DNA from 3 places in the Micromonospora citrea genome. Region 1 is predicted to be linked to each of the others. Evidence: riboswitches for the same ligand, from Rfam matches in the RefSeq annotation. Region 1 holds a riboswitch; each other region holds the start of a gene.
The links. Region 1 has a riboswitch for cobalamin ahead of GA0070606_RS13035 (ABC transporter substrate-binding protein). Riboswitches for the same ligand answer to the same signal wherever they lie in the genome.

Region 1 (9,752 bases):
GCGGGGCCCTGCTCGCGCTGATCGCCGCCGCGGCATTCGTCGCCGTGGTCCGCGATGACGACGACGATCTGCGGATCTTCGGTGCGATCAACCTCGTGGGCATCGGCATCACCCTGCTGGCCGCGAGCGCCGCCGTCACCGTCGCGGCGATCGTCTCCGCGCGGAGCAACTCCCGGCGTACCCGCTTCCTGGCCTGCGCCATCGGCGGTGCGCTGGTGTTCGTCGTACCGGCGATCCTGATGGCGCTCAGCGTGCTCCTGTCGGTCGCCGTAGCCTGGCGGGGCGCGCTGCTGAGCGTTCCCACGACCGTGTTCGCGCTGTGGACGTTCCGCCGCATGCAGCGCAACCGCAGGCCACCGTGGTGGCTGATCCTGGTGGCCTTCGCCTGGGGGCTCCTCGTCGCCTCGTACTTCTCCCAGATGGTCGAGGTCATGCTGCACACCGTCGTCACGGCGGAGGTGCCACCGGGCACCGCGACGATCATCGCCCACTCGGCCGCCGCCGCGTTCCCTGAGGAACTCGTCAAGGGCGCCGGCGTCGCGGCGGTCGTGCTGCTCGCCTGGCGACGGGTCGACGGCATGCTCGGCGGCATCGTCGTCGGCGCCTGCGTCGGCCTCGGCTTCCAGTTCGCCGAGTCGATATCCTACATGACGCAGAACTTCGACGCCGTGCTCTACCAGCACTGGTACCGGCAGGTCACCGGGCTGCTGGTCAGCCATGCCACGTACACGGGGATCATCGGCGCCGGGGTGGGACTGGCCACGCAGCTCAACAGTTGGCCGCGGCGGGTGACGTGCGCGGCCAGCGGCTTCGCCTTCGCCGTCGCCGCCCATCTGGTCTGGGACATCTGCGCGATGGGCCACTTCTACTGGGAGTCGGACGATCCGACGATCCAACTGTTCGTCGCGCAGCCGGTGAACCTGCTCGTCCTGAAGGGCCCGGCCTTCGCCGTCCTGCTCTTCCTCGTCGTCCTGGCGCTGCGCCGGGAGACGAGGTCGCTGCACCGGCAACTGCGGGCCGAGGCGGCCGACCCGACGGGCGCGGTCACTCCGGCCGAGGTCTCGGTACTCCTCGACGCACCGCGCCGGTTCATGATGCGGCTCCACACGCTGCTGTGGGAGAGCCCTGCCGCGTACAGGCGGATCAAACGCCTGCATGCCGCGCAACTTGACCTGGCGTTTGCCCGTTGGCGGCGCGAGCGGGGTGAGCCGCAGCCGCCGTCGACCGAAGAGGCACTGCGGCAACTGATCCTCGAGCTGAAGACCGAGGCGCCCGCCCCCGACGCCCCCTCGGCGTCGCGGCGGGGCGAGCGTCATCCGGCCCAGGTCGCACCATGAGCTGCGGTTGGCCCCCGCCGCCGACTCATCGCCCGCGCCGCGGCGGCGGCCCCGTCAGTACTTCATGACGCAGTAGACGACGGTGGGGTTCGTGAACCGGTACCAACGGTTCCACCGCTTCTCCCGCGTGCACTGCCTGTCGTCCTTGGCGCCGGGGACGATGTCGATGATCCACACCGTGCCGGGCGCCTCGCACTTCACGGCGCCGACGATCCAACCCTTCTTCGGGATCTTGTAGCAGTAGTTGCGCACCAGGTGAAGCTCAAGACAGAGGCGATAGCCGTCCTCGGTGATGTAGGGCGAATCCGGGTCGGCACACTGCCCTCTGGAGTAGTCGACGGACAGCACGCGATAGGTGCCCCGGGTGCCGTTGCAGTTGCCGATCCCCAGGAAGTCGCCCTGCTCGTTGACGACGATGCACTGCCCGATCCTGGCCGGCGGATCCGGGACGGATTCCGTGGTCTCCGGCGGGTCGACCGGCGACGAGGTGGAATCGTCGGGCGACGGCCTCTCCGTCGGTGTCGGATCGGTCGAGTAGTCGTCGGCGCTGGCCACCTCGGACACGTCCCCGCGATCGGAGAACGCGACGACCCCGCCCACGACAGCGCACACCCCGCAGAGACACAGCATCAGCACTGCGGCGACCACTCCGACGACGATCGCCGTCTTACGTTGCGGCGGGGCCGGCGTCCGGAGGCCAGCGTTCTGCGCGGCCTCACCCGCGAAGTCGGGTGCACCAGGCCGCGGCGGCAGTGTCATGCGGCGATTGTGCCAAGGATCGCAGTTCGCTGTCACCGGCCGTGACCGACCTTTTTGGACAGTACGCCGAAGGTGGCAGGCCGCCTCCCCTGACCGGTTCGCCCCACGAACGCGGGACCGAACCGGCCAGCCGTGCGACCGCCACCTGTCAGAGGTCCAGCACCAGGCGCGGCGTCCGGTAACGGGAGACGCACGGGTAGATCAGCTCCCGGCCGCCGAGCTGCCGCGCGAGGACCGGGTGGGCGAGGTGGGCGAATTCCTCGACGCGTTGACCCGGGTCGCCGCCGGCGGGACCGTCTTCGATCCCGAGGTGGTCCGCCAGATCCTCGCCCGTCGCCGCCGCGACGACCCGCTGGGCAGGCTCGCCCCGCGCGAGCTGGAGGTGCTCCGGCTGATGGCCGAGGGCAGGTCCAACGCCGGCATCGGGGAGGAACTGGTGATCACCGAGCGGTCGGTCGAGAAGCACATCAACAGCATCTTCCACAAGCTGCACCTGCCGGTGACGACCGGCGACAACCGGCGGGTGATCGCCGTGCTGCGCTATCTCGGCAGCGGCCGACGGGACGCGGCCCACCCGGTCCGCCGATCTCGCGCCGGTGGCCGCCGAGCCTGACGCCACCCCGACCCGATCAGCCGCCGCGCCACCCGCCATCCACCGGGGCCGGTGGACGGCGCGCCGGCCTCGGCGGCTCGATCCGGTCCGCCGGACGCCGGACGGCGGACGGCACGCCGGCACGCCGGCCTCGGCGGCACGCCGGCCTCGACGGCGGCCTCGGCGGCGGCCCGGACGCCTCACCCGCCCGCCCGGAACTTCGGGGTGACCACCGACAGTCCCAGGGCGGCGGGCAACGGCGCGACGCCCGGACCGCCGGCCCGCACCCAGGCGGCGATGTCGTCGACCACCGAGTCGTGCAGGACCAGACCGAACCAGACCGGCCGGGCGCCGGCGCGCCGCGCGGCCGGCGCGGGGTGCACGACGACCAGGTTGGACTGCGCGCAGAGGTCGAGGCAGACGCTGACCCGTACCCGATGAGGCGCCCGCAGCGCGGCGCGCAGCCGCCGCAGTTGCGCGTCGTGGTCGACGGCGGGGTGCTTGCGGGCGCTGCCGCAGCAGCAGTCCCGACACACGGTGACCAGGCAGCCAGGTGCGGCGGTCATGGACGGCTCCTCGGTCCCCGGTCGCGCGGGCGGCACGTGCCGGTCACGACGCGGGCGGGTGGAAGGTGATGGCGGGCCGCCCGGTGGTCGGGTGCGTCGCGACGTCGGCGCGGACGCCGTACACGTCGGCGAGCAGCGCCGGGGTGAGCACCTCGACGGGCGGGCCTGCGACGACGACCCGCCCGGCGGCCAGGACGACCACCGTGTCGCAGAACATGGCGGCGAGGTTGAGGTCGTGCAGCGCCGCCAGGGTGGTGACCCCGGACCGGCGAACCAGGTGCAGCAGGTGCAACTGGTGACCGATGTCGAGGTGGTTGGTGGGCTCGTCGAGCAGCAGCAGGAACGGTTGCTGGGCGAGCGCGCGGGCCAACTGGACCCGCTGCCGTTCGCCGCCGGAGAGGGTGTGCCAGCGGCGGTCGGCGTACCCGTCGAGGTCCACCCGGGCCAGCGCGTCGGCCGCGGCGGCACGGTCGGCGTCGCTGTCCGACCACCGCGAGCGGCGGTGCGGGATGCGGCCGAGCAGCACCACCTCGCGGACGGTGAGGTCCAGGTCGGTGTCGGCGTGCTGGGCGAGCAGCGCGGCGCGCCGGGCCAGCGTGGCCCGGGGCAGGGCGGCGACGTCTTCGCCACCGACGGTGACCCGCCCGCCGTCGGGCGCGGTGAGTCGGGCGACGATCCGCAGCAGGGTGGTCTTGCCGCAGCCGTTGGGGCCGAGCAGCCCGACGAGGCTGCCGGGCGGCGCCGCGCAGGTGACGTCGTCGAGGATCCGCCGGGCCGCGACGGACCAGGACACCTCGGTCACGGTGAGCATCAGTCGCCCACCTTCCGGCGGCGCAGCAGCACCACGAAGGCGGGCACCCCGAGCAGCGCCGTGAGCACCCCGACCGGAAGTTCCCGGGGCGCGAACAGGGTCCGCGCGGCGGTGTCCACCCAGATCAGGAAGATCGCGCCGGCGAGGACGACGACGGGCAGCAGGCGCCGGTGGTCGGCGCCGGTGAGGAACCGGGCGGCGTGCGGCAGGATCAGCCCCACGAAACCCACCGCGCCGCTGACGGCGACCAGCGCCGCGGTAAGCAGCGCGGTGGCGACCAGCAGCAGCCACCGGACCCGAGCGACGGGCACGCCGAGGGTGGCCGCCGCGTCCTCACCGAAGGCGAAGGCGTTGAGCGCGCGGGCGTACGCCGCCACCAGGGTGAGCACGGCGGCCAGGACCGGCGCCGCCCAGGCCAGGGCGGCCCAGTCGACGCGGGCCAGCGAGCCGGAGAGCCAGAAGGTGATGCTCTGGGTGGCGTGCGGGTTCGCGACCCAGATGATGACGAACGACGTCGCCGCCCCGCAGAGCTGCGCGACGGCGACCCCGGCCAGCACCACCCGGGTGGGCGCCAGCGCGGCTCGCCGCCCGGCCACCAGGGCCACGACCGCGAACGCTGCCAGCGCTCCGCTGAAGGCCCCCCCGGTGAGCGCTGCGACCCCGCCGCCGACGCCCAGGACGAGGACCGTGACCGCGCCGAGCGACGCGCCGGAGGAGACCCCGAGCAGGTACGGGTCGGCCAGCGGGTTGCGGGTGACGGTCTGCATCACCGCGCCGACGGCCGCCAGTCCGGCCCCGACGACGCCGGCGCCGAGCACCCGGGGCAGGCGCAGCCGCCAGACGATGTGTTCGCGCAGGGGTGGCACATCGGCGTGGGCCAGGCCCAGGCGGTCGGTCACCACCGCCCAGACCGTCGACACGGGGATGTCGGCCGGCCCGAGGGCGACGGCCACGCTGATCGACCCCACCAGGCCCGCCAGCAACGTGACCAGCAGCGCGACAGTGCCGGCGGGATGGCTGGACCGGGGCGCGGCCGTACGGCGCGCGCCGGCGACACGGCGGACCACGGTGGTCAGCGGCCCGCTCCGCCGGGCAGCCGCGTCACTCCCGCGGCGAGGGCCTCGGCGCCGAGCACCGCCCGCACCCCGGCGGTGGTGGACGAGAACGGGATGGCGACGAACCGCTGGCCGGCCACCGCGGGCAGGTGCCGGAGAGTCGCGTGCCGGGCCAGGAACGCCCTCTTCGCGGCGGCCGGGTCCCAGGTCGCGTCGACCAGCACGATGACGTCGGGGTCGCGTTCCACGACGCTCTCCCAGCCGGTGTCGGCCCAACCGCCGGAGAGGTCGCCGAACGCGTTGTCGACCCCGACCGCTGACATGATCATGTTGGGGCCGCCGCAGCAGGCGCCCACGCTCGGCGCGTCGGTGCCGGCGTCCCACCAGAGCACGGACAGGTCCCGCGCTCCGCCAAGGCCGGCGGCAGCGGCGGCGATCCGCGCCCGGTGGTCGGCGATGAGCTGCTCGGCCCGCTCGGGCACCCCGAAGACGGCCGCGACGTCGCGGATCTCGGCGAACACGTCCTCGATCGTCAGCTTTCCCGGCCGGTGCTGCGTCGGACACCCGGCGGGTGAGAGGTACGTGCCGATGCCGAGCCCGGCCAGCGCGGCGCGGTCACCGACGCCCTCGTCGCCGAAGGCGCTCTGGAACGAGGCGTAGACGAAGTCCGGCTCCGCCTCCAGCAGCTTCTCCTTCGCCGGGTACGTCCCGGACAGCACCGGCACCGAGGCGTACGCGGCGGCGTACTCGGGCAGGATCGCGTCGTCCAGGTACGCCGTGCCGGCCATGCGGTCGGCCAGCCCGAGCGCCAGCATGATCTCGGTGGCGGGCTGGTTCAGGGTGACCGCCCGTCGGGGCGGTGCGGCGACGGCGATCGGCGTACCACAGTTGGTCAGGGCGACCTCTGCGGCGGACACTCCGGGCGTCGTGGTGGGATCGCCCGTGGCACAGCCGCCGAGCATGACGAGCAGGACGGACAGTGGCGCGGCAACGCGCCGGGACAGGGTGGACCGCACAGCGCGCACGCGCATCGGGACCGCCTTCCAGCACCTCGTGGACGGGTCATCGCAGTGCCGTGGCCGGTCTCCTGGCTGACGGGAGGTGCGTCCGTGGCCGGCCTTCCCAGGCGTTGAACGCCCAGTGACCTCTGACGACGAGGGCCGCGAACTTCCCGATCACAGTGGCGAGGGCCGCACCGGTCTTCCACCGGCTTCCCGAACACCACGGCAACGTCACCCTAGCCCGCACCCGGCCCGGACGCCACGGTGACGAATGCCATGCGCGAGCCGCCGTCCATTGTGGACACTGTCCGGATGCTGCGCTGCGGCGAGGCGCCAGGACCGACCCGACCGAACAGACGGGCGTCTGCCAGGCGCACCGGCGCGACGGCGGCGGGTGGCGGACAGCCGACAGGTGGCGGACAGCCGACAGGTGGCGGGGGGCCGTTCAGGTTCCCGGGGGCGGAAGGTCGACGACCCGGGTTGCCCAGCGAGCCATCAGGGCCGGGTCGTGCGTGATGAGCAGGACTCCGGCGCCGTGCTCGCGCTGGTAGTCGGTGATGACGGCGGCGAGGTGGGCCTGGGTGGAGGCGTCGAGCATGGCGGTGGCCTCGTCGCAGAGCAGGTACGCCGGCCGGTGCACGAGCGCCCGGGCGAGGCAGGCCCGTTGCAGCTGTCCGTCGCTGACGGCGTGCGGGCGACGGGCGAGCAGGTCCGGGGTGAGGCCGACGAGGTCGGCCAGCTCCGCCGCCCGGGCCCGCGCCTGCTCCGCCGGCACACCGGTGGCGCGGAGCGGTTCGGCGACGATGTCGGCGAGGCTGAGCCGTGGGTCGGTGGCGGCCCGGGGAGACTGGAACAGGATCGCCACCCGGGTGCGGACGGCGGCCGGCAGCCGGTGACGGACGCCGGCGACCCGGTGGCCGTCGAGGGAGACGTGCCCCGCGTCGGGGGCGTGCAGCAGGGCGAGGACCCGGGCCAGGGTCGACTTTCCGCTGCCCGAGGGCCCGTGCAGCCCGACCGTCTCCCCGGGATCGACGCGCAGGTCGACGCGGTCGAGGACGCGCTGCCGGCCGTAGGAGACGGTGACCTCGTGGGCGGCGAGGGCGGCGACGGTCGTGCTCGGCACGGTGCGCGCATCGCAGGTCGTCCTCGGTGCGGTGGCCGTACCGCCGGTGGTGCCCGGCGCGACGTCCACGCCGTCGGTGGTGGTCATGCCGGCACCCCGATCGGCAGCGGGTGGTGGCAGGCGACGTGCTCCGGGCCGTCCGTGCCCGGGGCGGGCGGCGTACGGCAGATGTCGGTGGCGCGGTCGCAGCGCGGTGCGAAGGCGCAGCCGGCGGGCAGGTCGGTGAGCATCGGCGGGTGCCCCGGCACGGGACGGAACGCCCGCTCCGGCAGCGCGTCGAGCAGGCCTGCGGTGTAGGGGTGCGCGGGCGCGTCGAACAGCGCCCCGGTGGGCCGCCGCTCCACGATCCGGCTGGCGTACATCACGGCGACGGTGTCGGCGACCCGGCGGGCGGCGGCCAGGTCGTGGGTGATGAGCAGGACGGCGGAGCCGGCGTCGCAGCGGCGTCGCAGCAGGTCGAGGGTGTGGTCGACCAAGGGCCGGTCGAGGCCGGTGGTGGGCTCGTCGGCGAGCAGCAGCGGTGGGTCGGGGGCGAGCGCCAGGGCGGTGGCGAGGCGCTGCGCCATGCCACCGGACAGCTCGTGGGGGTAGCGGTCGAGGTCGGCGGGGTCGAGGCCGACGTCGGCGGCGAGCCGCTCGGCGGCAGCGGGCGCGTCCCGCCGGGCGTGCCCGTGGGCGCGCAGGGTCTCCACCAGCAGCCGCCGGCCGGTGCGTACGGGGGTCAGCGCGGTGGCGGGACTCTGCGGCACCAGCCCGACGGCGCGACCGCGCACGGCGCGGGCGAGCCGACGCTCCGTGCAGCCGGCGAGGTCGATCTGCTCCCCGCCGGGCGGGGACAGTCGGGCGTGACCCGAGACGGTGGCGTTGCCGGGGAGCAGGCCGAGCAGGGCGTGGGCGAGCACCGACTTGCCGCAGCCGGACTCCCCCACCACGGCCAGGAGTTCGCCCGGGCGGACGGTCAGGCGCAGGTCGGTGACGGCGTGCACCACGGCGTCGCGCAGTTGGAAGCGGACGGTCAGCCCGTCGACGTCCAGCAGTGCGGGACGCGGGTCGACGGCGGCGCGGTCGGCTCCGTCGGCGGCCCCGGCGGCGTCGGCGGGCCCAGCGGCGTCGGCGGGCCCAGCGGCGTCGGCGGGCCCGGCCGTGAGGCCGTCGGCGGCGCCACCGGCGGGTCCGGCAGCGGCGACGGTGCCGTCGGCGGCACCGGCAGCGACGGCGCGCCCGGCAGCGACGGTGGTGGCGCGGTGGTCGCGGGTGGTGGTCACAGGTTCAGCTCCGCTCGTACGCGCGGGTCGAGGCGGTCGCGCCACCGGCCGGTGAGGACGGCCAGGGCCAGGGTGACGACGACGAGGAGCAGGCCGGGGACGAGGCTGGCCCACCAGGCGCCGGTGAGCAGGGACCGCTGCCCGTCGTTGATCATGTTGCCGATCGAGGCGAGGTGCGGGGGCAGGCCGAGACCGAGGAAGGACAGCGCGGTCTCGTGCCAGACGGCGTGCGGCACCATCAGCGTGGTGGCCAGCGCCAGCCGGGGCAGCACGTGCGGGAGCAGGTGCCGGGTGATGACCCGGGTGCGGCTGGCGCCGCCGGAGATCGCGGCGTCGACGAAGGGCCGGGTACGCAGGCTGAGCAGCTCCGAGCGGACGATGCGGGCGGTGGAGAGCCAGTGCGTCAGCCCGATCGACAGGATCACCGCGCCCAGGCTCGGGCGCAGCATCGCGACGATGAAGATGCCCAACAACAGGTGCGGCAGCGCCGCGATCGTGTCGACCACCCGCATCAGCACCCGGTCGACCCAGCCGCCCAGCGTGCCGGCCACCGCGCCGACGAGGCCGCCGATCACGGTGGCCACGAGCGCGGCGACCGCGCCGACGAGCAGCGAGACGCGCAGGCCGTAGAGGCTGCGGTGGGCCACGTCGCGGCCCAGGTCGTCGGTGCCGGCCGGGTGCGCCCAGGACGGTGCGAGCCGGGTACGCGCCAGGTCCACCGCGCTCTCGTCGAGCGGCCAGAGGACGGGGGCGAGGAGGCAGGCCACGCCCGCGCCGACGAGCACGGCCCAGGCGACGGCGGCACCGGCGCGGCCCGTACGCGGCTTCGGCCGCCGGATCCGGGCGGTCAGGGCGAGGTCAGTCATCGAGGCGTACCCGTGGGTCGGCGGCGGCGTAGGCGAGGTCGGTGGCCAGGTTCGCGGCCAGCACCACGACGGTGGTGGCCAGGGTCGTGGCCGCCAGCAGCGGGAAGTCGCTGCCCAGCGCGGCCTGGACGGTGACCGCGCCGAGGCCCGGCAGGGAGAACACGGTCTCCACCAGGACGGCGCCGCCGATGAGTTCGGGCAGGTGGGTGCCGACGAGGGTGAGGAACGGCAGCAGCGCGGTACGCAGGGCGTGGCCGAACAGGACGGTGCGGCCGGGCAGGCCCCGGGCCCGGGCGGCGAGGACGTGGTCGTCGCGGAGGCTCTCGGCGACGGCGTCCCGGATGAACAGCACGAACCACGGCAGCTGGGCGACCGCC
Region 2 (9,752 bases), 410 kb from region 1:
CACCGACGGGTCGGTGCGGCTCGGGTTGGTGACCAGCAGGGACGGGTCGCTCATCAGCTCGCCCCGCCGGATGACCTCATCGAAGGTGCCCTTCCAGGACCGTCCGAAGTGGATGTTGTGGTGGGCGATCTTTCCATAACCCTGCCGCGATCCGACGTGCAGGACCACGCAGGACGGCGAGTAGGTGAGCCGGCGCGGGCGGGTCGGCGGCAGCAGGTCGCGGTAGGCGACCGGCAGGTCGGGGTTGAGCACCACCACGTCGGCCGGGACCAGCTCGCCGTCGGCGGTCACCACGCCGGTGGCCCGCCCGTTCGCGGTCTCCACCCGGGTGACCGTGGTGTCGTAGCGGATCTGCACGCCGTGCTTCTCGGCGGCGCCGGCCATCCCCCGGGAGACCGCGTGGATGCCGCCGCGCGGGAAGTAGACCCCGGCCACCGAGTCGAGGTACGCGATCACGGCGTAGATGGCGAGCGCGTCGTGTGGGGCGAGCCCGGCGTACATGGCCTGGAAGGAGAAGATCCGCTGGGTGCGCGGGTCCCGGAAGAACTGGTTGATCTTCGTCTGGAGCCGGCGGAAGGCGCCACCCGCGAGCAGCTTCACGAGGTTGCCCGTGAGCAGGTCGGTGGGGGCGTCCAGGTTGCGCTCGATGAAGTCGGCGCGCTCCCACTGCCACAGCTTGCGGGCGTAGTCGACGAAGCGCAGGTAGCCGTCGGCCTCGCGGGGGCCGCAGACCCGGGCGATCTCGGCGGCCATCCGCGTGGTGTCGGTGATGACGTCGAGCGTCGACCCGTCGGGGTAGTAGGCCCGGTAGGCCGGGTCGAGCGGGGTCAGGTCGAGCCAGTCGTCCAGCTCCTCGCCGACCGCGCCCAGCGCCTCGGCGATCAGGTCCGGCATGGTGAGCACGGTGGGGCCGGTGTCGAACTCGTAGCCGTCCACGCCGAGCCGGCCGGCCCGGCCGCCCGGCACCGGCTCGCGCTCCAGCACGGTCACCTGTCGACCGCTGCCCGCCAGGTGCAGCGCGCACGCCAGCCCACCCAGGCCGGCGCCGACGACCACCACCCGGTCCGTACGTCCGTCAACGGTGCGCACGCGACCACCTCCTTGTGCGAAGTTGCCCATCATGCCCGCCGGTCGGTGGCGGCGGTGGCGAGACCCGTGAGCGCGGTGCGCGCGGTCTCGTCGATCGACGCGGTGTCGAGCGCGGCGAGCGCCTCGGTGACCCGGTCGGAGATCATGCGCTCGACCCGGTCCACCGCGCCGGTGTCGGCGACCAGGCCGGCGAGCCGGGCGATCTCCCCGTCTCCCGCCCCCGGGCGGGCCCGCTCCAGCGCCCGCCGCTGGGCCTGCGTGGCGAGCTGCCGGGCCAGCATGAGCAGCGCGGTCGGCTTGCCGGTGCGCAGGTCGTCGCCGGCCGGCTTGCCGGTGGCCGACGGGTCGCCGTAGACGCCGAGCAGGTCGTCGCGGAGCTGGAACGCCTCGCCGACGGCGAGCCCGTAGCGGGTGTACGCGGCGATCAGCGGGGCGTCGGTGGCGACGCCGGCCACGCAGGCGCCGAAGAGCAGCGGACGCTGCACCGTGTAGCTCGCGGTCTTGTAGCGGGCCACCCGCAGCGCGCGGTCGACCGACCAGTTCGCCGCGTCGCTCTCGCCGAGCACGTCGAGATACTGCCCCGCCACCGTCTCCACCCGCATCTGGTCGTAGCAGCGGCGGACGTCGAGCAGCCGCGCCGGCGGCAGGGCGGCGTGCGCGAGGAGCCGGTCGGCCCAGACCATGCAGAGGTCGCCGACCAGCACCGCGACCGCCTCGCCGAACCGGCGCGGGTCGCCCCGGTGCCCGGCGGCGGCGTGCCGGGCGGCCTGCGCCGTGTGCACGGTGGGCCTGCCCCGCCGGGTGGCGGAGGCATCCATCACGTCGTCGTGCACGAGGGCGAAGGTGTGCAGCAGCTCCAGGGCGGCGAACGCCGGCAGCACGGGCGGCAGCGGCTCCGCGCCGCCCACCACGCCGCGCCAGCCCCAGTAGGCGAACGTGGGGCGCACCCGCTTGCCGCCGGCCAGCACGCTGTCGCGCGCCGTCGCGGCGAAACCGCCCATCGCCGCGTCGATCTCGGTGAGCGAGTCGACCTCGGTGGCGAGGAAGGCGGCGAGGGTGTCGTCCACCGCCGCGACCAGATCCTTCGTGTACGCGGCCAGGACCGCGCCGACCGGATCTTCTCCGTCGGCCGGGCCTGTCGGGGCCACGCGGAGGGTATTACCCGCAACTGCGTCGTTGGCCATGCGGCTGAGAGTACCCTAGGGTTACGTGTTGCGTCGGTTGGTGCGTCGATAACTGAGGAGGGCCGGTGGACATCGATCTCACCGCTGCCTATGACCGTTGCCGTGAGCTGCACAGACACCATGGCCGCACCTACTATCTCGCCACCCGGCTGCTGCCCGCTTGGAAACGGCGGCACGTTCACGCCTTGTACGGATTCACCCGCTACGCCGACGAGATCGTCGACCGGACCGAGGAGTTGCCCCCGGCCGAGCGCGCCGCCCGACTCGACGACTGGGCCGGCCGGTTCGTCGCCGGGCTGCACGGCGAGCCCGTCGACGACCCGCTGCTCCCCGCCGTGCTGCACACCATCGCCGTCTTCGACCTCGACCGCGACGACTTCGCGTCGTTTCTCAAGAGCATGGCGATGGACCTCACGGTCACCTCGTACCGCAGCTACGACCACCTGCTCGACTACATGGAGGGCTCGGCGGCCGTCATCGGCACCATGATGCTGCCGATCCTGGGCAGCTCCGACCCCGCCGCGGCCCGGGAGCCGGCCCGCCAGCTCGGCTTCGCCTTCCAGCTCACCAACTTCATCCGGGACGTGGCCGAGGATCTCGACCGCGGGCGGACGTACCTGCCCGACGACGACCTGGCCCTGTTCGGCGTGACCCGGGAGGAGCTGGTCGAGGCCCGCGCCCGGGGCCGCGCCACGCCCCGGATCCGGGAGCTGATCGCGTACGAGGTGAGCCGCGCGCAGGCGCACTACGCCGCCGCCGCGCCCGGGATCACGCTGCTCGCGCCCGCCTCGCAGGCGTGCATGCGCACGGCGTACGCGCTCTACGGCGGCATCCTCGACGAGGTGGCCGCGCAGGACTACGACGTCTTCGCCGGCCGGGCGCTCGTGCCGCGCCGCCGCCGGCTGGCGGTGGCGGCCCGCGCCCTGCTCACCCCGCCCGGCACGCCGGTGGTGATCCCCGGACCGGCCGTGCTGCCCACCCCGGTCACCGTTGCCGTCCCGTGACCGTCGCCCGGTCCTGCCCGGTCCTGCCCGGTCCTGCCCGGTCCTGACCGGGTAGCCGGGGCCGGGTCCCGCCGGTCCTGGCAGATCGCGCCGATGCCGGGCCGGTGCCGGACGGGCAGCGGAATTTCGGGGCGACCCGTTGGCCCGCGACCGGGGGGTGCGGAATGCTGGCGGGATGGCGGAGCCGGAACTGGTGGACGTGGTCGTGGTCGGGCTTGGAGTCGGCGGCGAGGAGGTGGCCGGACGGCTCGCCGAGGCCGGGCTGACCGTCGTCGGCGTCGAGCGCGACCTGGTCGGCGGGGAGTGCCCCTACTGGGGCTGCGTCCCGAGCAAGATGATGATCAGGGCGGCCAACGCGATCGCCGAGGCGCGCCGGATCGACGGGCTCGCCGGCGCCGCCGAGGTCCGGCCCGACTGGGCGCCGGTGGCGAAGCGGATCCGCGAGGAGGCCACCGACACCTGGGACGACACGGTGGCGGTGGAACGCTTCACCGGCAAGGGCGGCCGGTTCGTCCGGGGCAGCGCCCGCCTCGACGGCCCCGGCCGGGTCCGGGTGGGCGACCGCGTCTTCCGGGCCCGGCACGGAATCGTGCTCGGCACCGGCACCAAGCCGTCCGTGCCGCCCGTCGACGGGCTGGCCGACACTCCGTACTGGACCAACCGCCAGGCGATCGAGGTCGAGGAGCTGCCCGAGTCGCTGCTGGTGCTCGGCGGCGGCGCGATCGGCCTGGAGCTGGCCCAGGTCTTCGCCCGGTTCGGGGTCCGCGTCACCGTCGTCGAGGCGGCGGACCGGGTGCTCGCCGTCGAGGAGCCGGAGGCGTCCGAGGTGGCCGCCGCCGCGCTGCGCGCCGACGGCGTCGAGATCCACACCGGCGTACGGGCGGAGCGGGTCCGCCACGACGGGCGCGGCTTCACCCTGCACGGGGCCGGCGGGGCGGAGTTCACCGCCGAGCGGCTGCTCGTGGTCACCGGCCGCCGGGCCCACCTGGACGAGCTGGGCCTGGACAGCGTCGGATCGGACGCCGGCCAGCGGTACCTGGCCGTCGACGACCGGATGCGCGTCACCGAGGGGATCTGGGCGGTCGGCGACGTCACCGGCGAGGGCGCGTTCACCCACGTCGCCATGTACCAGGCGGGGATCGTCGTCGCCGACGTGCTCGACCACGTCCGGCGCGCCGACAGCGGGCCGGACGCCAGCGGCACCGCCCGCGTCACGGGCGGCGCGGCCGGCGCGGTCAGCGCGTCGGGTACCACCGGGTCGGGCGGGTCCGCCGGCGCGGTGCCGCGCGCCGACTACCGGGCGTTGCCCCGGGTCACGTTCACCGACCCCGAGGTCGGCGCGGTCGGCCTCACCGAGCGGCAGGCCCGCGAGCGGGGCGTCAACGTGCAGGTCGGCCTGGCCGAGCTGCCGTCGTCGGCGCGGGGCTGGATCCACCGCAGCGGCAACGAGGGCTTCGTCAAGCTGGTCGCCGACGCCGACCAGGGCGTGCTGATCGGCGCGACGTCGGTCGGACCGGCCGGTGGCGAGGTGCTCTCCGGGCTGGTGGTGGCGGTGCACGCGGCCGTGCCGCTCAGCCGGCTCCGGCACATGATCTACGCGTACCCGACGTTCCACCGGGCGATCGAGGACGCCCTGCGCAACCTCCGCTAGACCGCCGCGCCGTGCCGGCCGGCCCCGGCCGCGAACCGGGCCGCCCCGACCGCCGCGTCGGCGGCCAGCGAGTCCATCCCGTACGCCAGCTCCGTCGCCAGCGCCACCGGCTCCGGCTGGCCCGCGCCGGCCAGCACGGCGGCCCGGTCGTTGCGCAGACAGGTCTGCGGGTGCCGGGCGATCTCGGCCGCCAGCCGCTCGGCCGCCGCCCGCGCCTCGCCCGGCGCGACCAGCCGGTTCACCAGCCCCATGGCGTACGCCTCCTCGGCCGGCACCGGCCGGCCGGTCAGGATCAGGTCCATCGCCCGGCTCTCGCCGATCAGCCGGGGCAGCCGGACCGTCCCCCCGTCGATCAGCGGCACCCCCCAGCGCCGGCAGAACACCCCGAGCACCGCGTCGGACTCGGCGACCCGCAGGTCGCACCAGAGCGCCAGCTCCAACCCGCCCGCCACCGCGTGACCCGAGATCGCGGCGATCACCGGCTTGCCGAGCGCCATCCGGGTCGGACCCATCGGGCCGTCCCCCTCCGGCTCCACCCGGTTGCCGCTCGGCGTGCCGATGGCCTTCAGGTCGGCCCCGGCGCAGAACGTGCCGCCCGCGCCCCAGAGCACGGCCACCGCCGCGCCGGCGTCCGCCTCGAAGGCACGGAACGCGTCGGCCAGCGCCCGGGCCGTCGGCCCGTCGACCGCGTTGCGCGCCGCCGGCCGGTCCAGGATCACCGTGGTCACCGGCCCGTCGCGTTCGACCCGTACGCCCATCGGGACAGCATGCCCCCGGCGGTGTCGGCGGCGCCAGGGCCCTCAGCTCACCGGGCGCGTGGCCCATTCCGCCGGGGCGCGTCGCGTTCCTCGGGGGTGGAACTGCCCCGGACCAGGGTCGCGCCCAGCGCCGCGCCGACCACACAGGCCACCCCGAGCGCCTGCGACCAGGCCAGCAGTTCGCCCAGCAGGACCAGCCCGACCAGCGCGCCGATCGCCGGCTCCAGGCTGAGCAGGACCGCGAAGACCCGGGCCGGCATACGGCGCAGCGCGGCCAGCTCCGCCGAGTACGGCAGCACCGACGACAGCAGGGCCACCGCGACGCCCAGCGCGAGGGTCCACGGATCGAGCAGCGCCGCGCCGCCGTCCGCGACCCCGAACGGCAGCACCGCCAGCGCGGCGACGGCCATCCCCAGCGCGAGGCCCCGGCTGCCCGGTACCTGGGCGCTGACCGCCTTGCCGAGCAGCACGTACCCGGCCCAGCCGACCGCGACGGCGGCGCAGAGCAGCAGCCCCACCCCGTCCAGCCCGGCACCGCCCAGCCCGCTGATCAGCAGCACCCCGCCGCCCGCCAGGGCCGCCCACGCCACGTCGGCGGCGCGGCGGCTGCCGGCGAGCGAGACCAGCAGCGGCCCCGCGAAGCCGATGGTGACGGCGACGCCGAGCGGCACGCGTTGCAGGGCCGCGTAGAAGGAGAGGTTCATCAGCGCCAGGCTGAGCCCGAACGCACCGACCAGGCCGGCGGCGCGCCAGCCCAGCCGCAGCCCGGGCCGGGCCACGAGCAGCAGGATCAGCGCGGCGAAGCCGAGCCGCAGCGTGGTCGTTCCGCCGGCACTGGTGCTGCCGAAGAGCTGTTTGGCGACGGCCGCCCCGACCTGGGTGGAGAGCATGCCCAGCAGCATCAGCAGCGGCGGAGGCACGGCCCGGGGTCGGCCGAGGGCGACGGTCAGGCGGGCAGCCGGGTGCCCGGCCGGCAGGGGGCGGGAGGCGAGCGCGTACACCCGGACCACGGTGCTCGGCGACGGCGCGCGCCGCGACCGGATTTCCACGCCGACCCGGCGATCGCTGCCGGTGGGTTCTGGCTCGCCGGCTGTCGGCGGCGCCGGTCCGGTGCGCCCCGGCCGTCGGTGGTGCGCGGCGGGTCCCGCTACCATGCCGGGCGGCACGATCATGTGAGGTGCCCCGCGCGAGCGGGGAGAATCGGGAAGCCGGTGCGAATCCGGCACGGGCCCGCCGCGGTGACCGGGGAGCCACCGTCCACGCGCGAGAGCGCAGCCACTGGCCCGACGGGCTGGGAAGGCGGACGGCCAGGCGTCGATCCGGGAGTCCGAAGACCGGCCTCGCGTCAGGTGCCCACGCCCGGGGCGTGGGCCGAGCGCAGCGGGAGCCTGCCTTGGATCTCTACGACGTCATCCACCTCCGCCGGGACGTACGCGCCCAGTTCACCGGGGCGCCCGTGCCCGAGGAGACGCTGCACCGGGTGCTCGCGGCGGCACACGCCGCGCCGAGCGTCGGCTACTCCCAGCCCTGGGACTTCATCGTCGTCCGTGACCCGGAACTGCGGCGCCGGTTCCACGAGCACGTGCACACCGAGCGGGCCACGTTCGCCGCCACGCTGGACGGGGAGGCCGCCGAACGGTTCGCCCGCATCAAGATCGACGGCGTGCTGGAGTCGACCCTCTCGGTGGTGGTCACCTACGACCCGGCCCGGGGTGGCCCCGCCGTGCTCGGTCGGCACGCCATCGCCGACACCGGGCTCTACTCCGCCTGCCTCGCCATCCAGAACCTCTGGCTGGCCGCGACCGCCGAAGGGCTGGGCGTCGGCTGGGTGTCGTTCTACCGGGAGCCGTGGCTGGCCGACCTGCTCGGCATCCCCGACGGCGTCCGGCCGGTGGCGTGGCTCTGCGTCGGCCCGGTCACCCACTTCGAGCGCGTACCCGACCTGGCCCGGCACGGCTGGCGGCAGAAGCGCCCGCTGGCCGAGGCGATCCACCACGACCGCTGGACCCGACCGACCCTCTGACACCCCCGCGCCCCGCACCGCGCCGTCGGGCGGGTGGCGGCGCGATTCCCGGAAACAGTGGCCTCCGGGACGTACGGACGTACCCGGGCCACTGTTCCGGGAAGTTGTCCGGATCCTGGGTTCGCTTCGCGTGGGTGTTGGCGGTGTCCAGTTTTCGAGCGGGCGGTGCACCGGGCGGCCGGCTACGGGCGGCGCGGTCGCGGTTCGAATCGTCAGCGCCCGCTGTCCCATCGTCTGTGGAGGGTCGGCGAGGTTGTCGCTGTCCAGCGGCCGCCGGACGGTACGGGACCACGCCGGTGGCTGGCAGGGGCCGGACGTGCGTGGCCGGCCGCCCCGTGGCCAGCGCGCCGGGTAGATCGTCCCGCCGTCGCGACGAACCGCTGCGTGCCGTGGTTCGCGAGAACTGGTCACGTCCGAGTATGTGGTCCTGTCTATTGAGGATTGTTCTGAATTGATCCTGACGAGGTAGCGATCCGTTGACTGATCGGCTTGAATCGGGCGGCGCGGCTGTACGCGCTGGACCTACGCGCGGGGGAGGATCGGTCGATGGCGAACGAGCAGCCCACCGCCGGCCGGGCGCCTGATCCACAGGCCGTCGGGTCAGCGGCCGAGTTCGTGGCCCAGATGCGCGCGCTACGTCAGTGGTCCGGACTGACCATCCGGCAGGTTTCGAGGAAGGCGCGGGAAGCCGGCGACGTGCTGCCGCACAGCACGCTGAACACGGCGTTGGGCCGAGCCACCCTGCCGAGAGAGGAGCTGGTCGCGGCTTTCGTCCGGGCCTGCGGCGGTGACCAGGAAACGGTGGACGGCTGGATCACGGTGCGCAAGAGGCTTGCCGCAGCCATGGCGGGCCAACCCGAGCCGGTCGCCGCCACTGACGCCGCGGGCAAGGCTGCCGCCGGCTCATCCGTCGACGAGCCGAGGGTTCGCCCGCCGTGGGGACTACTCGACGAGGTACCTCCCTTACCGGACGAACTCTCGCAGGTGCTTGGCTGGGAACGCGGCGGCGGGGAGCGGCTGGAGGCGGCGACCGGCGGCGACCCGGACCTCATTGGTGCCGCGAGGCTGACCGCCGAGCCGGTTGACGGCACGTCAACCGGCGTCGAGCCAACTGCCGTCGAAACACCCACCAGCGAGCCGCACCGGGACGCCGCCGAGCCGGGTTCGTCTACCGCGAGCGAGCGCCCGGGGACAGACTCGACCCACAGACCCGACCCGACGGAGGCGCGGCCCGAGCCGGCCGGGGGCAGGTCGGCCCCGAGCGTGGACAAGCCGGTCCGCCTCCCCACCTATTCGGAAGGGCCGCTGGCGACGGCCGTGAAGAACCGGCGCGACGCCACCTGGTCGGGACTGCACCGCAAGCCGACCGCAACTGCCGAGCCGCTGGGTCTGCGGGATTTTGTGCCGCCACTGGCCTTCCGGGCCGGCTGGCCGAGGCGCATCCTCGGCATGCTCGTCGCCGTGCTGGTCCTGGTGGCCGCCGGCGTGGCCGTCCGGACACTTCGCGAATCCAACAGGGGTGACGGTCCGGCGGACGTGCGCGCTGAGCAGACGGTCGGGCCCGGCGCCGAGGAACACCTGCCGTCGGAAGATGCCGGCGTGAAGACATCCAGCCCCAGCCCCAGCCCTCGGCCGAGCAGCGCCGCGCCGGCGCCCACGAGCACCGCGCCGAGTCCGCCCAGGGTGTCGCCGACGAGGGCGGCCACCGCGCTGCCCGCGCCCGGAAAGTACCGCATGATGCCAGCGGCCACCGCCGGGAAGTCGTTCTGCGTGGGCGTGGGTCCGGAGCCCGGGAACGACCGGCCGGAGGTGGCCGTCCTCGTTCCCTGTGCCGAGGCCCAGCCCGCCACCAGCGAGCTGCGGAAGGTCGCAGCGAACACCTACCAGATCTACTGGGCGCACCCGTCCGGGGGCGGCGGATGCCTGCAGGTCGACCCCGATCCGAACGGCGAACCATCGACCGCCGACGGGGTGCTGCTGGCGCCGCGCCGCTACTGCAGCCGCCCGGACCAGCGGTTCATCCTCGAACCGGTCCAGACGAAC
Region 3 (9,752 bases), 1.9 Mb from region 1:
AGACCTGCGGGGCGCGCAGCACGGCGAGCACGAGGTTGACCCGGGGCTCGCCGGTGGGCGCGGCGGCGAGGACGTGCAGTCCGTCGCGGATCTGCACGTCCTTGACCTCGCACAGGTAGCCGTCGAGGTGCAGCACGAAGTCGTCGAAGTCGTCGGCGGCGGGCATGTCCTCGGTGTGCAGGTCGTGGTGCAGCTCGGCGGCGCGCACCAGGTCCCAGATCTGGGCCCGCACGGTGGGCACCTTGGCCGGGTCGAGCGCCTGCACGGTGGCGTACTCGTCGAGGAGCTGCTCCAGCTTCGCCAGGTCGCCGTACGTCTCGGCGCGGGCCATCGGCGGCACCAGGTGGTCGACGACGACGGCGTGCGCGCGGCGCTTGGCCTGGGTGCCCTCGCCGGGGTCGTTGACGATGAACGGGTAGACCAGCGGCAGGTCGCCGAGGACGGCGTCCGGGGCGCAGTCGGCGGCCAGCCCGAGGCCCTTGCCGGGCAGCCACTCCAGGGTGCCGTGCTTGCCCAGGTGCACCACGGCGTCCGCGCCGAACCCGCCGTCGGCGGCGGGTGCGGCCAGCCAGCGGTACGCGGCCAGGTAGTGGTGGCTCGGCGGCAGGTCGGGGTCGTGGTAGATGGCGATCGGGTTCTCGCCGAAGCCGCGCGGCGGCTGGATCAGCAGCACCACGTTGCCGAAGCGCAGCCCGGCGAGCACGATGTCGCCGCCGTCGGTGTAGAGCCCGCCGGGCGGCTCCCCCCAGTGGGCGAGCATCCGCTCCCGCAGCTCCTCGGGCGCCTGCGCGAACCAGCGCCGGTACGTCTCCCCCGGCACCCGCGCCTCGGCGGCGGCGAGCTGTTCCGGGGTGAGCCACTCGACGTCGTGTCCCCCGGCGGCGATGAGGGCGTGGATGAGCGCGTCCCCGTCGTCGGGCGCCGGGGCGTCGCCGAGGTCGTAGCCGGCCTCGGCCAGGGCGGCGAGCAGCCGGACCGCCGAGGCCGGGGTGTCCAGGCCGACGGCGTTGCCGACCCGGGAGTGCTTCGTCGGATACGAGCTGAGCACGACGGCGAGCCGCTTCTCGGCGTTGGGCACGTGCCGCAGCCGGGCGTGCCGCACGGCGATGCCGGCGACCCGGGCGGCCCGCTCCGGGTCGGCGGCGTAGCTGGAGAGACCGTCGGCGTCGATCTTCTTGAACGAGAACGGCACGGTGACGATCCGGCCGTCGAACTCGGGGATCGCCACCTGCATGGCGGCGTCCAGCGGGGACAGCCCGGCGTCGCTGTCGGCCCACTGCTCGCGGGTGCTGGTGAGGCAGAGCGCCTGGATCACCGGCACGTCGAGGGCGGCGAGGGCGCCCACGTCCCAGGCGTCCTCGTCGCCGCCGCCCGAGGCGTCGGCGGCGACCGTGCCGCCGGCGGCGAGCACGGTGACCAGCAGCGCGTCGCAGCGGGCGAAGAGCCCCAGCGGTCCCGCGCCGGTGGTCAGGCCGCGCAGCGAGCCACAGTAGATCGGCAGCGGGTCGCCGCCGGCCGCGTCGACGGCGTCGGCGAGGGCGTCGACGAAGCCGGTGTTCCCGGCGAGGGCGTGGGCCCGGTAGAAGACGATGCCGACCGTCGGCCGGTCCGGGCGCGCCGGGCGGTCGCCGTGGATGCCGTACGTGGGGGTGGGCGCGGGCGGGGCGAACCCCTCGCCGGTGAGCAGCACCGTGTCGGAGAGGAAGCGGGCGAGCTGCGCGAGGTTCTCCGGCCCGCCCTCGACCAGGTAGGCCAGGGACTCGGTGGCGACCCCGGAGGCCACGGTGGAGGCCGCCATCAGCTCCGCGTCCGGCACGGCCTCGCCGCCGAGCACGACCGTCGGCACGCCGGAGGCGAGCACCGCCGCCAGCCCGTCCGGCCACGCCTGCCGGCCGCCGAGCAGGCGTACGACGGCGAGGTCGACGCCGTCGAGCAGCGCGGGCACGGCGTCGGCGGCGACCCGGGCGGGGTTGGCCAGCCGGTAGTCGGCGCCGCTGGCGCGGGCGGCGAGCAGGTCGGTGTCGGCGGTGGAGAGCAGCAGGATGCGCACGGACGGCTCCGGAGAGTGACGCCCGGGTCGGCGCGGGGACGACCGGGGCGAGGCGAGGGGTGGGCGCGGTTCAGCGGTGCCGGCGGGCCGGGAAACGGCTCAGCGGCGGGCCGGCGGGGTGGCGCGGCCCGGTGCGGGCGTCAGGAACGGGCGACGCGGCGGCCGGCGGCGGCTGCGGGGCGACGGGTGCTCGCCGGCGCGCTGGCGCGGCCGGGCACGGTGCGACGATGATCGTCGATGGCGGAGACGCGGTGCGTCATCGGGTCCTCCTCGGGTGTCCACGCCCTGGGGTCACTCCCGACGGCCGAAGTATCCTGGCTCCCGGATCGACGCTCACCCCCGGTCTTCCAACCGCACACGCACGGCCGTGACTCACGAGGGGGGATCACTCCCCGGTGACAGTGGCGGGACCGCGCCGGAATCGCACCGGCTTCCTTCACTGCCGTCAGGCCGCGAATGCTGCCACACCCCCGGGCCGCCGGTCAACGTCACCCCATCCGGCCACGACGAGGCGGCGACCGATCGAGCGCCGACGATCGGCCATTCGGTGGGACGCCTTTCCACGATGTCGTCGGTCGATTGCCTGACGATTCGCGACGGCCCGGTTCCGTGGCCCGGGAAAGGCGTCCCGACCAGCCGGGGATCGGGCCGCCCGCCGCCCGGCCCGGTCGGCTCGTCGGGACCGGTCCGCCCTTCCCACCAGGCGTGGCGCGACGCTCAGCCGACGACCGCGCGTCGCCGCCGGGACACCGCGACATTTACGGCGGACGGTGTCGCCGCTCACCGCTCGGCGAGGCCCGATTCGTAGCCGGCGATCACCAGTTGCGCCCGGTCGCGGGCGGCCAGCTTCGTCATCAACCGGCCGATGTGCGTCTTGACCGTGCCCCGGCTGAGGTGCAGGTGCTGCTCGATCTCGGCGTTGGACAGCCCACGGGTGATCAACGTCAACACGTCCCGCTCCCTCGGGGTCACCCCGTCGAGCCGGTTCGGGGCCCGCCGCGCCGCCGGCATCCGGGCGAACTCGGCGATGAGGCGGCGGGTGACGCTCGGCGCCAGCAGCGCCTCGCCCGCGGCGACCACCCTGATCGCGTCGAGCAGCCGTACGGGTGGGGTGTCCTTGAGTAGGAAGCCGCTCGCCCCCGCGCGCAGCGCCCGGTACACGTACTCGTCGAGGTCGAACGTGGTGAGGACGAGCACCCGGGGCGCGTCCGGCAGCGCGGTGACCGCAGCGGTGGCGGTGATGCCGTCCAGCTCCGGCATCCGGATGTCCATCAGCACCACGTCGGGCGAGTGCGTCCCGGCGAACGTGACCGCCTCGCGTCCGGTGCCCGCCTCGGCCACCACCGTCATGCCGGGTGTGGCGTCGACCAGTAGGCGGAGGGTGCCGCGCAACAGCGCCTCGTCGTCGGCCAGGAGCACGCGTACCGGCTCACTCATCGGACACCGTCGGGGTGAACGGCAGCCGGGCACGGACGGCGAAGCCGCGACCGGGCTCGGTGCCGGCGGTCAGGGTGCCGCCGTGCATCGCCGCCCGCTCGCGCATCCCCCGCAGGCCGTGCCCGGGCGGCCCCGCGGCGCGTACCCTCGGCGCGTCGTCGACGACGGCGACCACCAGCTCCCCCGCCTCGGTGGCGACCGTCAGCCGGCAGCGGGCCGGGCCGGCGTGGCGCAGCACGTTGGTGAGCGCCTCCTGCGCGATGCGGTACGCCGAGGCCCGCACGGCCGCCGGCACCCGCGACAGGTCGGCCGCCCGGTCGACGTCCACGCCGACCCCGGCGGCGCGGACGTCCTCGACCAGCCGGTCGAGCTCGGTGAAGCTCGGCGCGGTGTCGGCCGGGTCGCGCAGGGCGCCGAGCACGACCCGGACGTCGTCGAGCGCCGCCCGGCTGACCCGCTCGATCGCCGCCAGCGCGGCCCGCCCCTGCCCCGGATGGCTCTCCGCGAGGTGGTTGGCGACCGCGGCCTTCATCGCGATCAGGCTGAGACTGTGCCCGACCACGTCGTGGATGTCGCGGGCGATGCGCAGCCGCTCCTCGGCCACCGCCCGATCGGCACGCAGCTCGGCGACCTGGGCGGCGTGCCGTCGCCGGGCGCGTACCGCGCGGGCCAGCGCCCACGATCCGGCGAGGACGGTCGCGGCGTAGAGCAGGACCGGCGCGGGGGTGGCGGTGAACGACTCCTGCCCAGAGGGGGTGGGGACGACCGGCAGCCCGGGGACCGTGGCGCCGACGACCGCCCCGGCGGTGACGGCCGCGAGTGCCCCGACGAGCGCCGGCACGGCCCGCCGGGCGGGGGCGGACAGGGCGACCGGCCACAGCGCGTACGCGATCGCGAACACCACGGCCTCACCGGCGGTCCCGACGGCGGCCGCCACCGAGCCGGCGATCGCCACGACGACGAGCACCGGCACCGGCCGGCGCCGGCGCAGGGCCAGCGGAGACCCGCACAGCAGGGCCAGGCCCACGGCGAGCGGCGCGGGCGTCCGGACCGCCGTCAGGAGCACGAGGGCCACCCCCACCAGCGCGTCGAGCGCCGTCAGCCGCCGCGGCCCGAGCCGTCCCCAGGTGACCACCGGGACACCGTATCCACGGACGGCGGCGCCGGGCATCGGACCACGGTCCGATGCCCGCTCCCGACCGCGGTCCGATGTGCGGGGACGCCCCGGCGGCCGAGACTCCGATCATGATCACGCGACTTCTCGTCCTGGCCGGCACGGTGGCGCTCGCCGCCGCGCCGACCCCGGCACCGCCGGTCGGCCCTCCGACCGGGATCGACGCCGCCGCCGTCGACGCCCTCGTCAAGGAGTACCGCGAGGAGACCGGCCTGCCCGGCGTCGCGGTCGCCGTCACCCGGGCGACCGAGGTCGTGCACGCCGCCGGGTACGGCCGCACCCCCGCCGGTGACCCGGTCACGGCGCACACCCCGATGGCCGTGGCGTCGGTGAGCAAGTCGTTCACCGCCCTCGCCGTGCTGCAACTGGTCGAGGCGGGCCGGGTGGAACTCGACAACCCGGTGCGGCGGCACCTGCCTGAGTTCACGATGGACGACCCCCGGGCGGCCCGGATCACCGTACGGCAACTGCTGGACCAGACCTCCGGGATGTCGGACACGACGTTCCCGGCGTTCAGCAGGCGGCAACCGGCCTCGCTGCGGGAGTCCGTGGCGGGGATGCGCACCGCGCGGCTGGCGGCCGACCCCGGCACGAGATGGGAGTACCACAACCCGAACTTCCAGGTGGCCGCGCGGCTGGTGGAGGTGGTCAGCGGCCTGCCGTTCGACGAGTACCTGCGAACGCGGGTCTTCGCGCCGCTCGGCATGACCGACAGCCACACCCTCGACGTGGCCCGCGAGCTGCCGTCGAGCGCGCGTGGCCACCTCATGATCCTCGGCAGGCCGGTCGCCCTGCCCGAGCCGCCGGCGTTCGGCAACGGCTCCGGCGGGGTGCTCAGTTCGGCGCACGACATGGCCGCGTGGCTGATCGCCCACGGCAACGGCGGTCGCGGCCCCGACGGCACGGCGATCGTCTCGCCCGCGGGCCTCGCCACGCTGCACCGCCCCTCGGCGGTCTCCGACTCCTACGCCCTCGGCTGGTTCGTCGAGAGGACCGCGTCGGGGGCGCCGATGATCGCGCACAGCGGCGACCTGTTCACCTCGACGGCGTACCAGGCGCTGCTGCCCGCGTCCGGCCACGGCATCGCGGTCATGGCGAACACCGGGCTGGCGTACGGACACGCGTCGGCCCTCGCCGAGCGGCTCGTCGCGCTGATCGAGGGAACGCCGGCGCCCTCCGCCGGCAGACCGCTCGTGGCCGTCGACGCCGTGCTGCTGGTGCTGGCGGTCGCCGCCGCCGTGCTCGCCGGCCGGGGCGTGCTCCGGTCGCGCCGCTGGGCCGCCGGTCGCCCGGTACGCCCCTGGACGCTGGTGCGCCTGCTTCCGCTGCTGGCGCCGTCGCTGCTGCTCGCCTCGATCCACCGGGTGGTCGGCTGGCTCTACCGGGGTCGCGACGTCGCCTGGCTCCAGGTGGCGTACATCTATCCGACGTTCATGGGGCTGCTCGTCGCCGCGGCGCTGGGCTGCGCCGCCGTCCTCGTGGCCCGGCTCGTCGGGCTCGGACGCCGCGGGCGCGGCTGACGACAGGCACGGCCCTGCCGGTCGCGCCTCCGTCAGGCCGGGTCGGCCGGCGGGGACGGCCGGGACGCGACGCTCCAGGAGACCGTCGCGGCCACCGCGACGGCGCCGCTGAGCAGGAACGGCGCGTCCCGGCCCAGGCCGGCGGCCAGCGCGCCGCCGGCGAGCGCCCCCAGCGCGGTGCAGCCGTAGGTGAGGACCCGGGAGGCGGCGACCACCCGGCCGAGCAGGTCGCCGGGCACAAGGCGCTGCCGGAGCGACAGCGCGGCCACGTTGAGGACGGCGAACGCCGCGCTGGTGCTGACGACGACGGTCACGGCGGCGACCCGGTGCGGCGCGACGACCAGGAGCATCGGCGCTCCGGCGGTGACCGCCATCGACCACGTCAGCACGTGCCGGTGCCGGAAGCGGGCGATCAGCCGGTCGGCGACGAGGGAGCCGGCGAGGCCGCCGCCCGCGCCGGTGGCCAGCAGCAGGCCGAAGCCGAGCGCACCGAGGCCGAGGCTGTCCCGCGCGTACAACACGAAGATCGCGAACCAGGCGCTGTCCGCGGCGGCGACGGCCGCACCGACGAGCACGAGCGTACGGAGCACGGACTGCCGGGCCAGCCACCGCAGCCCGGCGAGCGCCCCGTCCCGCGCGGGGGCGGCCGGGCCGCCGGACGGCCCGCCGGCACCGGCGGCCGGGCGGGCGAGGGTCAGCGGCAGGGACAGCACGAGCATGACGGCCAGCGCGAGCGAGGCGCCGTTGGCGGCGAACGGCAGTGCCGCCCCCGCGACGAACAGCAGCGCGCCGACCGGCGGGCCGACGAACTCGTTGCCCACGATCTCGCCCGCCACGAGACGACCGTTGGCCTTCTCCAGCTGCGCCTCGTCCACCAGTCGGGGAACGGCGGTCTGGGCGGCGGTGTCGCGCAGGGTCTCGCCGACGCCGAGCAGGAACGCGGCGACGACAACGAGGCCGATCGGCGCCCTGGCCGTCGCGACGGCCAGGGCCAACGTCGACAGGACCAGGACCCGGCCCACGTCGGCGGCGGCGATGATCTCCCGGGCTCCCCTGCGGTCCGCGAGCGCTCCGGCGAACAGGCCGGTGACCAACCAGGGCAGGAACTGCGCCGCGGCCACGGCGGCCACCGCCACCGGGTCGTCGCTCAGCGCGGCGGCGAGGAGCGGGAACGCCGCCACGCGGATGCCGTCGCCGAGGTTGGCCAGGGCGGCCGCGGTCCAGAATGTCCAGAAGGGACGGCCCAGGGTCGACGACCGGTCAGCCATGCCGGAGACCCTACCGCCCGCCCCGCCCCCGCGGGGCCGACGCGACACCGGACGCCGGCGGCCGGACCCGCCGCGACGTCGCCTGGATCCAGGTGGCGCGCGTCTGTCCGAGACGCATGGGGCTGCTCGTCACCGCGGCGCTGGGGTGCGCCGCCGTGCTCGTGGCACGGCTCGTGCGACTCGGGCGCGCCTGACGGCGGCGGCGCCGGCCTGTGACCGACGGCGACGGTGGGCGGATGTCCGCCGTCGGCGGGGACCCGCCCGGTCGGTCACGAGGTTGCGGTCCGGCGGTCCACCACGGCGGCGCCGGCCGGCAGGTCGAACGCGGTGCCGTCGACCGTCTCGCGGTAGCGGGTCAGGGTCAGCTCGACGGGCTTGCCGTCGACCTGGCCGGTGAAGCTGCCCAGCGCCCCCTGCGCGGTCACGCAGGCGGTGAAGTCGCCGGCGGACCGCCGCACGTCGAAGCAGGTGGCGCGGTGGCCGGCGAGGGTGGTGCTGTGTCGGGTGAAGACCACGTCCGAGTCCAGTGCGGCGTCGGTCAGCATCTGCATGACGAGCAGCGGTGCGACGAGCCCTCGTCGCTTCGTCTCGGCGTGCAGGACCGTCATCGGCGTGTTCGTGTTCAACACGTCGGGCACGGGCGGGGCCTCCAGGGTGCAGGTGGCCCGGCCGGCGGCGGTCTCGCAGTGGGTCGTGGCCTGCCAGGTGACGATGAGCCTGCCGCCGGGCCAGGTGTAGGTGGAGCGGGCCGGGTCCTGCGTCTGGGCGATGGTGACGGCCTGGCCGCCCGCGAGCAGGTAGTCGGCGGAGTACGTCAACTCCGTCGTCCGGTCCGTGAGGGAGGCCAGGTCGTCGGCCAGGGCGGCCTGACCGAGCGCCCGATCGGCCTGACCGAGCGCGTCGGCGGTCTGGCAGCCGGTGACGGTGAGCGACGCGATGACCGACACGGCGAGCACGCGGAGGGTGGTGGAGGCGGCGGGCATGGGCAACAGCGTGCCCGGACGGGTCGACCGCGCGCAAACCGGTTGCCGGTCGAGGACCGGAGATCTGGAATCTGCGGGGTGGAGCGCCACCCGGAGGGCGGGTGGCGCCCGGTCTATGATCAAAAGCGACGGTGGGCGGATGTCCACCGTCGACGGGGAAAGGGGCGCGTCATCGTCGACATGGCCTTCCAGCACCTGGCCGGGCGCGTCTGGATCTGCCCGGGCGACCCGGATCCGGCCAGCGTGCAGGCCGGCGTCGCGGTGATCGCCGACGAGCGGGGCAGCGTGCTGGTCGACGCGGGGCAGAGTCCCGCGCACGCCCGCGAGATCCAGGCCGCCCTGCGCGCCGCCGGGCTGCCGCCGCCGCGCTGGCTGGTCTACACACACCACCACTGGGACCACGTCTGGGGCGCCTGCGCCTGGCCCGACGTGGAGATCGTCGGCCACGTCGCCGGCGAGCGGCTGCTGCGCGAGGAGGCCGCCCGGCCGTGGAGCCACCGGTACCTGCGCGAACAGGTGCGGGCGAATCCCCGGCTCGGCCCGAGTTTCCGGGCCCGGGCGTTGGCCGTCGACTCGTGGGACGACTTCGCGGTGCTGCCGCCGACCCGGATCTTCACCGACGAGTTGGAACTGCCGGTCGGCGTACGGGTGCGGCACGTCGGGGGCGCGCACGCGCCGGACTCGACGGTGGTGGCGGTGCCGGACTCGGGCGTGCTGCTGCTCGGCGACTGCTACTACCCGCCCCCGGCGCACCTGCGCACCCCCGAGGACCGGCCCGACCTCGCCCTCGTACGCCGGCTGCTGGCCGACGACGTCCACTGGTACGTCGCGAGCCACCAGCCGCCGATGACGCTGGACGAGGCCCGCGCGGCGGTCGCCGCGGGGTGACGCCGGGCGACCGTCGACTGAACCAGCCCATCCCCCGCTCCCCTCTCCTCGGCGTCCTCCCAGTGCAGCACCGTTTCCTGGGACGCGGCTGCGAGCCGGGCGTGAGCGCCCTGCGGGGTGGCGTCAGCGGGCCGGCGGGCGGGTGGCCGGCACCAGGGCCAGGGTGGGCAGCAGCAGCAGCGGCACCACGAGCAGGGCGTGCAGCGTGCCCACCCGGTCGCCGAGCAGGCCGAGCAGCGGCGGGCCGGCGAGGAACGCCGTGTAGCCGATCACGGCGACGACGCTGACCCGGGCCGGCGCCCGCCGCTCGTCGTCGGCCGCCGCGCTCATCCCGACCGGGAAGCCCAGCGACGCGCCGAGCCCCCAGAGCGCGACGCCGACGACCGCCACCGGCCCGGAGCCGGCGAGCACCGCCACGCCGGCGCCGACGGT

Region 2: linked by a shared signal. The riboswitch ahead of bluB (5,6-dimethylbenzimidazole synthase) and the one ahead of GA0070606_RS13035 (ABC transporter substrate-binding protein) in region 1 are both predicted to bind cobalamin.
Region 3: linked by a shared signal. The riboswitch ahead of cobN (cobaltochelatase subunit CobN) and the one ahead of GA0070606_RS13035 (ABC transporter substrate-binding protein) in region 1 are both predicted to bind cobalamin.

Annotation. Positions count from the first base shown of each region.
Region 1 covers NZ_FMHZ01000002.1:2,843,751-2,853,502, forward strand. Annotated here, with positions in the region: gene GA0070606_RS13005 (PrsW family intramembrane metalloprotease) at 1-1,337, shown strand, start outside; gene GA0070606_RS13010 (hypothetical protein) at 1,392-2,096, opposite strand; partial or broken gene GA0070606_RS33275 (response regulator transcription factor) at 2,326-2,709, shown strand; gene GA0070606_RS13020 (hypothetical protein) at 2,889-3,254, opposite strand; gene GA0070606_RS13025 (ABC transporter ATP-binding protein) at 3,298-4,065, opposite strand; gene GA0070606_RS13030 (FecCD family ABC transporter permease) at 4,065-5,132, opposite strand; gene GA0070606_RS13035 (ABC transporter substrate-binding protein) at 5,138-6,151, opposite strand; cobalamin riboswitch at 6,181-6,361, opposite strand; gene GA0070606_RS13040 (ABC transporter ATP-binding protein) at 6,567-7,331, opposite strand; gene GA0070606_RS13045 (ABC transporter ATP-binding protein) at 7,328-8,509, opposite strand; gene GA0070606_RS13050 (ABC transporter permease) at 8,506-9,375, opposite strand; gene GA0070606_RS13055 (ABC transporter permease) at 9,368-9,752, opposite strand, start outside.
Region 2 covers NZ_FMHZ01000002.1:3,255,499-3,265,250, reverse strand. Annotated here, with positions in the region: gene crtI (phytoene desaturase family protein) at 1-1,119, opposite strand, end outside; gene GA0070606_RS14950 (polyprenyl synthetase family protein) at 1,119-2,273, opposite strand; gene GA0070606_RS14945 (phytoene/squalene synthase family protein) at 2,339-3,277, shown strand; gene GA0070606_RS14940 (dihydrolipoyl dehydrogenase family protein) at 3,453-4,928, shown strand; gene GA0070606_RS14935 (crotonase/enoyl-CoA hydratase family protein) at 4,925-5,686, opposite strand; gene GA0070606_RS14930 (EamA family transporter) at 5,734-6,687, opposite strand; cobalamin riboswitch at 6,850-7,043, shown strand; gene bluB (5,6-dimethylbenzimidazole synthase) at 7,080-7,709, shown strand; gene GA0070606_RS14920 (helix-turn-helix domain-containing protein) at 8,256-9,752, shown strand, end outside.
Region 3 covers NZ_FMHZ01000002.1:894,441-904,192, forward strand. Annotated here, with positions in the region: gene cobN (cobaltochelatase subunit CobN) at 1-2,050, opposite strand, end outside; cobalamin riboswitch at 2,358-2,487, opposite strand; gene GA0070606_RS04320 (response regulator) at 2,831-3,487, opposite strand; gene GA0070606_RS04325 (sensor histidine kinase) at 3,480-4,622, opposite strand; gene GA0070606_RS04330 (serine hydrolase domain-containing protein) at 4,733-6,181, shown strand; gene GA0070606_RS04335 (MFS transporter) at 6,214-7,449, opposite strand; gene GA0070606_RS04340 (hypothetical protein) at 7,719-8,432, opposite strand; gene GA0070606_RS04345 (MBL fold metallo-hydrolase) at 8,613-9,320, shown strand; gene GA0070606_RS04350 (MFS transporter) at 9,444-9,752, opposite strand, start outside.